Bdellovibrio bacteriovorus: one gene and its partner. The protein of the gene in region 1 interacts with the protein of each later gene in a pairwise test. Links are inferred from orthologs where the notes say so. Each region holds a gene or a part of one and is shown on either strand. Other genes may lie near its edges.

Evidence for each region. The genes of interacting proteins can lie anywhere in the genome.
Region 2: the proteins of mrdA (region 1) and B9G79_RS17495 interact in binary tests that used the Escherichia coli proteins (3 or more experiments, as listed by UniProt). The link is inferred for Bdellovibrio bacteriovorus from one-to-one orthologs.

What each region holds. Positions count from the first base shown.
Region 1 is NZ_CP020946.1:1,446,085-1,449,943, reverse strand. Bases 367-3,366 are described here. They hold mrdA (penicillin-binding protein 2), read left to right. Parts: upstream 367-873; coding sequence 874-2,859; downstream 2,860-3,366. Other genes in these bases: rodA (rod shape-determining protein RodA), read left to right, coding at 2,862-3,366; B9G79_RS06965 (hypothetical protein), read left to right, coding at 367-877. Outside these bases: rod shape-determining protein MreC, read left to right, coding at 1-344; more of B9G79_RS06965, read left to right, coding at 341-366; more of rodA, read left to right, coding at 3,367-3,859. UniProt on the Escherichia coli protein: Catalyzes cross-linking of the peptidoglycan cell wall. Responsible for the determination of the rod shape of the cell. Is probably required for lateral peptidoglycan synthesis and maintenance of the correct diameter during lateral and centripetal growth.
Region 2 is NZ_CP020946.1:3,648,722-3,651,955, forward strand. It holds B9G79_RS17495 (penicillin-binding protein 1A), read left to right. Parts: upstream 1-358; coding sequence 359-3,034; downstream 3,035-3,234. Other genes in the region: B9G79_RS17490 (hypothetical protein), read left to right, coding at 1-277; uvrA (excinuclease ABC subunit UvrA), read left to right, coding at 3,031-3,234. UniProt on the Escherichia coli protein: Cell wall formation. Synthesis of cross-linked peptidoglycan from the lipid intermediates.

The sequences.
Region 1 (3,859 bases):
ACGTTCAGGAAGGCGACCTGGTTGTGACCGGCGGCCTTGACAACATCTTCCCTAAAGGGTTCCCGGTGGCCGTGGTCGATTCCGTGGAAAAGAAAACTTTCAGCGTATCCTTGAAAGTCGACCTGCGCCCGGTGGTGGACCCTTACAAAGTGGAAGAGGTCTTTGTCGTGCTTCAGGGTAACAATGAGGATTTCGGCGACAAGTTCGCGCCTGCATCTGCAACTGCGACAACCGAAACCACGGCGGAAGGCGCTGCGCCCGCCGCGACTCCGGCTGTGAAGCCGGCGGCGACTCCGGCAGCCAAGCCGGCGGCGACTCCTAAACCTCAGGAGAACAGACAGTGAAAATCCGCTGGAATGCCCTTTTGAATTTCCTGGTTTTCCTGGCAGTGCTGATGCTGCTGGCGGGATTCCAGACAACCTTCTGGTTCCAGCTTTTCGGGAATGTTCCTTCCCCGCTGCTGTGGCTGAATCTGGTTGTATATATGATCCTTTATCGTAAACCGTTCCCGGCCATCTTCACGATTTACGCCATGGGCTTCATTTTGCTCACATTCACCGCGATGCCGCTGAAGATGATGTGGATCAGCCTCATTATTCTCTTTACCTTGGTCTATACTATCAAGAGTCGCGTCTTTTGGTCCGGCTCAGGATATTATACGATTATGTGTGCATTCTCTGCCGTGGCCTATCACCTGATCTATTTCTTTGGATCCATGGTGCTGGAGAAAAACCCTGCGAGCTTTGAGATTGTCGATCGCCTTGTACAAATCATCCTGACTCCCTCCTTTGCATTCCCGATGTACTGGCTGCTGGCCAAGATCGACAAGGTCACTCAGGACGAGCTGGTTCATGAGCCCGGAGGATTGGAGCTATGAGTACATACGTCAGTAATCCGGACGAGGCAAAAGAGTACCTGGGCCGGTACAAGATCTTTTATATCGCCATCGGCTTTGCCCTGACCATCTTCACGATGCGTCTGTGGTATCTGCAGATCATTTCTGGTAATGAGCTGCGCGAGTTCTCGGAAAAAAACCGTATCAAACAAAACAAAATCACCGCTCCGCGCGGTCTGATGCTGGATCGTGATGGCAAAGTGCTGGTGGAAAATCTGCCGGGCTTTGAGGCCATCCTGTCCCCGCAGTACATCGAAAGCCTTGATGAGCTGGCGAAAACTGTCGGCCCGGTTCTGGGCATGGAACCGGAAAAAGTGGTTCTGAAGGTTCAGAAAAGCCGCCGCCAAAACGGTCCGTTTGCACAGATCCGTCTGAAAGAAAACCTGAGCCGCGAAGAAGTCTTCCGTCTGAAACGCATGCGTCTGGACACTCCGGGCCTTGAGATCCGCGAATCCATCGTGCGCTTCTATCCATTGCGTGACAACGGCGCACAACTGTTTGGTTACGTCGGAGAGATTTCCAAGCGTCAGTTGCCGGTACTGAATGACCTGTACAAAGGCGCACTGAAGTTTGACCAGGGTGACATCATCGGTAAATCAGGTCTGGAAGAAACCCTGGAAAGAGACATCCGTGGTTCTGACGGCGTCAGCTTCATCCAGGTCGACGCCCACGGGCGTGAAACGGTAACTCAGACACCAAACATTTACGGTGAGCAGATCAAGGACATGATCCCGGTCCACGGGAACAACGCGATTCTGACGATTGACCGTGATATCCAGGAAGCCGCCTTTAAGTCCTTCATGAGCTTAAACCGCATCGGTGCGGTTGTGGCGATGCGAACCAACGGTGAAATCCTGGCCTGGGTCAGCACCCCGTCCTTTGATCCGAATGAGTTTTCCACCGGTATTTCCGCGCAGACTTGGTCCAAACTGATCAACGATCCGTTCAAACCTCTGCGTAACAAAGTTATCCAGGATCACAATGCCCCGGGTTCGACTTTCAAACCTTTGGTGGCAGTTCCCGCTTTGCAGGAAAAAGTGATCACTCCGACGACGATTGTGTCGGCTCCGGGTGTGTTCTACTTCGGCCGTCGTCCTTATCATGACCACTTAAAAGGCGGTCACGGTAACATCACGGTGTTTGAAGCTTTGGAACGATCCTCCAACGTGTTCTTCTATAAGATGGGTATCGCGTTGGGCGTTGATAAAATGTTCGACTATATCAGTCTGCTGGGCATCGGTCAGAAAACCGGTATCGAGCTGGCGCGTGAGGTTTCCGGAACCATGCCAAACTCGGCTTGGAAAAAATCCACTGTCGGCGAAGAGTGGCAGCCGGGGGAAAACCTTTCCACAGCGATCGGTCAGGGTTTCGTGAACGTGACTCCGCTTTCCATGGCGATTGCCTACAATGCGATCGGCACCGAGGGTAAAGTTGTAAAACCGTTCCTGCTTCGCAAGATCATCGACCAGGACGGAAAAGTCCTGCGCGAAAACTTCCCTCAGGTGGTTCGTGATCTGCAACAGACTCAGCCTAATGGTGTGAAGATCTCTGCAGAAACGTTTAAAACCGTCAAAGAGGGCATGCGCCGTGTGGCCAATGGCGAGCGCGGAACTGCGAAGCGCTACAAGGTTCCGGGCGTGCAAATGGCCGGTAAAACCGGGACAGCACAGGTTATGGGCTTCTCGGCGGATCAGATCTATGCGAAGTGCGAAAGCCGTCCGATTCACATGCGTCACCATGGTTGGTTCATTGCGTTTGCTCCGGCAGACAATCCGGAAATCACCATCGCCGCTTTGGCAGAACACTCGTGCCACGGAAGCTCCGGTGCGGCCCCGATTGTTCGCGACATTGTTGAAGCTTATTTCATGAAATATCACCCTGAAGTGATCGAAGCGGCGTTGAAAGCCACCGGTGGAAAACGTGCGCAAGCACCGGCCGCCGGACCGGAAGTTGAAGGAGAATAAGAGTGTTTACCTCTTTGCATGTTGAAGAAAGAACCCTCTTCAAAAAATTAGACATCAATCTGATCATCGTGATCCTGGCCCTGAATGTGATCGGCCTGATCAATCTTTGGAGTGCGACCCACGGCCCGACCACTCAGGACGTGGCATCCCTGTTCATTTCCCAGATCATGTGGTTGATCGTGGGCTGGACGGTTTTTTTGGTTGTGACCATTGTTGATTATTCCATCGTCACCAGAATTGCCCTGATTGCCTATGTCCTGAATCTGGGCGCGATTTTGTATGTGACCTTCTTCGGTAAGGTCGCCTTGGGGGCGCAGCGCTGGATTGATTTGGGTTTCTTCCGTTATCAGCCTTCTGAAACCATGAAACTGGCGTTAATCATGCTGATGGCCAAGATCCTTGCCACTCGCAGCACCCACGGCTCAGGCATGGGCCTGAAGGAACTGGCGCTGCCTTTGACAGCCCTTCTGATTCCGTTTGGTCTGGTTGTTGAGCAGCCGGACTTGGGAACCGCGATGATGCTGGCCGCGATCGGCGGATCCATGCTGATCTTTGCAAAAATCCGCAAAACCATTCTGGCAACGATCATCGCCCTGGGAATCATCGCGATTCCGATCGCCTGGAAATTCGTTTTGCATGATTATCAGAAAAACCGCGTTTTGACGTTCCTGTCCCCGACCAGTGACCCACGCGGCACCGGTTACAACAGCATCCAGTCAAAAATCGCCGTGGGTTCCGGCCGCTTCTTCGGAAAAGGCTTTATGAAGGGCACCCAGTCCCAACTGGAGTTCCTGCCGGAACGTCACACGGACTTTATTTATTCTGTTCTTAGCGAAGAACACGGGTTCGTGGGCTCCATCGCCGTGGTGGGTTTGTTCTGCTTCCTGTTCATCACCGGAATCCGTATCGCTTCGAACGCCCGCGACAAATTCGGAGCGTTGTTAACCGTGGGAGTCCTTTGTTACATCTTCTGGCACATGTTTGTGAACATCGGAATGGT
Region 2 (3,234 bases), 2.2 Mb from region 1 along the record:
ACTAAAAGCCCTGGCTACTAAACAGCAGAGCTACACCGAGGCCTTGAACCGGGCGAACAACTCTTTGATGACTTTGGGTCCTGCGCCAAAACGTGGTGCGGAATACACATCTGAGGAAGCCTCCAGTGAAATCTCCGCGCAAACTGAGATTATTGAAGATGTAAAGGCGACTGTAGCTTCGAATTCCGAACTGGCCGCTCAATGCCACCTGGGTGATGCAGCAAAAGGATCCTCAAAACGTTCCCGCAGCTCGGGCTCCAAATCAGGCAGAAAGTAAGACCCAGCCTTCGGGCCAGTGTCCCTAGACCCTACCCATTTGCACTGTTAGAATGGGGGCTTATTAAAGGAGCCCCCCACAGTGTTAAAAAAGATCCTGCTATTTTGCGTCGCCCTCGGTCTTGTCGGCATCCTCGGTGTCTACCTCATCATTCAGTCTGTCAGATCCGGCCTGCCACAATTGATCACTGTGAAAGACTACCAGCCCCTGCTGGTCAGTCAGGTCTATGATCGCAACAACAAGAAAATCGGTGAGTTCTTCCGCGAACGCCGCACCTTGGTTCCTTACGAAAAGATTCCAAAGAATCTTGTTAATGCGTTCCTGGCGGCCGAAGATGATCAGTTCTTCTCGCACAAAGGGATCAATCCCCAAGCGATCTTCCGTGCGGCATTAGCCAACCTGCGCGCCGGTCGTTCCGTTCAAGGGGGATCGACGATCACGCAACAGGTGGCAAAAACACTGCTTCTGTCCTCTGAAAAAACTCTGACCCGAAAATTGCGTGATATTCTTCTGGCAATTGAGATGGAAAAGAATCTGAGCAAGGAAGACATCCTTTTCCTTTACCTGAATCAGATCTATTTCGGTCAGGGAGCTTACGGTGTTGAACAGGCCGCCCAGACTTATTATCGCAAACCGGTTTCCAAACTGACTTTGTCCGAAATGGCAATCCTGGCGGGTCTTCCTCAGGCTCCTTCCCGTTACAGCCCGGTTTCAAATCCTTTGCGCGCCAAAGAACGTCAGATCTATGTTCTGCGCCGCATGGCTGATGTGGGTTACGTTAGCAAAGAAGAGTCCGAAGCGGCCATCAAAGAGCCGGTGAAGGTTTACGTTCGCGAAAACTACGAAGAGTATGCTCCGTTCTATCTGGAAACTGTTCGTCAGTTGCTGGTGAATCAACTGGGTGAAGACATGGTTCTGGACAAGGGCCTGAAAATTTACACCAGCCTTGATCTGACCAAGCAAATGGCAGCGCAAGAATCTGTAAAGGAGGGCTTGAAATCCCTGGATAAGCGTCAGGGTTATCGTGGTCCTTCCAAAAACCTATCTGATGAAGACGCTATTGAAGAGTTCCTGAAAGAAAATCAAAAGAAGCTGATCTCGGACTTCACTCCGGAAAGAACCATTCTGCCGGACGGAAAGTTCGCCGATATCGTGCCGGTGAAATCAGCGCAGGATGAAAAGCTGCATCCGTTGCTGCCTCCGTATATCAAACTGAAAGACACCGTGAATGGTGTCGTTGAAAAAGTCGACGATGCGCTGGGTTTGGTTTACGTGAAACTGCCAGAGACTCGCGGCGTGATTGACATTGAAACCATGACTTGGGCCCGCAAACCGGATTCCGAGGCTCGCTATGACCTGGCCGCGATCAAAAAACCTTCTGAAGCGCTGAAGAAAGGCGATGTGATTCTGGTGAAAGTGGTCGCAGATCAATTCAACTCCACTCGACTGGCCAGCAAGAAAAAAGGCCAGCCGACTGCTGCCGCACCCGACTTAAGCAAATTCATCGGTCTTGAACTGGATCAGGAACCACTTGTTGAAGGGGCCTTGATTTCATTTGATCAGGAAAATCAGGATGTCCTGGCGATGGTGGGTGGATCCAACTTCGCAAAAAGTGAATTCAATCGTGCAATTCAAGCTCCCCGCCAGACAGGCTCTGCATTCAAAGCAATCGTCTACGCTTCGGCCCTGGAAAAGGGCTATACTCCGGCAACTCCGATCATGGATGCCCCGATTGTATACGAAGAAGGCGGCGCCGCTGACGATGCTGAAGGTCAGGGTGACATGAAGGTTTGGAAGCCATCCAATCACTCCAAAAGCTTCGGTGGCGACATTCTGTTCCGCAACGCTTTGGTCAAATCTTTGAATATCCCGACAGTAAAAATCATCGAGGATGTTGGTGTTCCATGGTCTATGGAATACGCTCGTCGCCTGGGAATCTACAGTCCGTTGAATCCGGACTTTACACTGGCCCTGGGCTCCAGCAGTGTGACTTTGTATGAAATGACCAAAGCCTTTGCTGAATTTGGTCGCCTTGGAAAAAGACTTTCCCCGCTGCTGATTCACAAGGTGGATGATGCCAATGGCAAGAATCTGCTAAAAACCGTGTCTTTGGATGCTCGTTTTGACAAAGAGATCAAAGCCATCAATGACGGTTTCGAAGAGCGTCGCAAAGCCTTCCTGGAAGCCATGAACGATCCAGCCAAGATCGAAGAAATGAAAAAGAAGGAAGGCAAGAATGCCAAACTTGATCCAAGCATCTTCTTCCAGGATGCTGATCAGCTGATTCGCCCTTCCACTGCTTATGTCATGACAACCTTGTTGAAAGGTGTTGTTGAAGACGCTGGCGGTACTGGTGGTCGCGCAAGAGCGGTGGGTCGCGAAGTGGCTGGCAAAACAGGTTCCACGAACAACTACTTTGACGCGTGGTTTATCGGCTACAGCCCGCAGATCTCCACTGGTGTATGGGTGGGCTTTGACAAAGAAAAAAGCTTGGGTAAAGGCGAGGTCGGTGGACGCTCTGCTTTGCCGATTTGGGTGGACTACATGAAAGCGGCTCACGAAGGTCTTCCGCAGATGACTTTCCCCGTGCCGGACGGTATTGTGTTTGCTAATATCGACAGCGAAACAGGTAAACTGGCTTCGGCTTCAACCAAGAAGATCATTCGTCAGGCTTTCGTTGAAGGGACTGAACCTACAGCCGCTTCGAACAAAGCAGAAGAAGCGACTGACTTCTACAAACAGGATTTATCGGAATGAAGGATATTCACCTCTGGGGGGTGAAACAAAACAATCTTAAGAACATTGAGGTCAAGATCCCGGTTGGTTCCATGACTGTGATCTGCGGCCCCAGTGGTTCCGGGAAATCTTCCCTGGCCTTCGAAACTCTGTTTGCCGAAGGTCAGCGCCGTTTTATCGAAAGCATGTCCAACTATGCCCGTCAGTTTCTGAACAAAGCT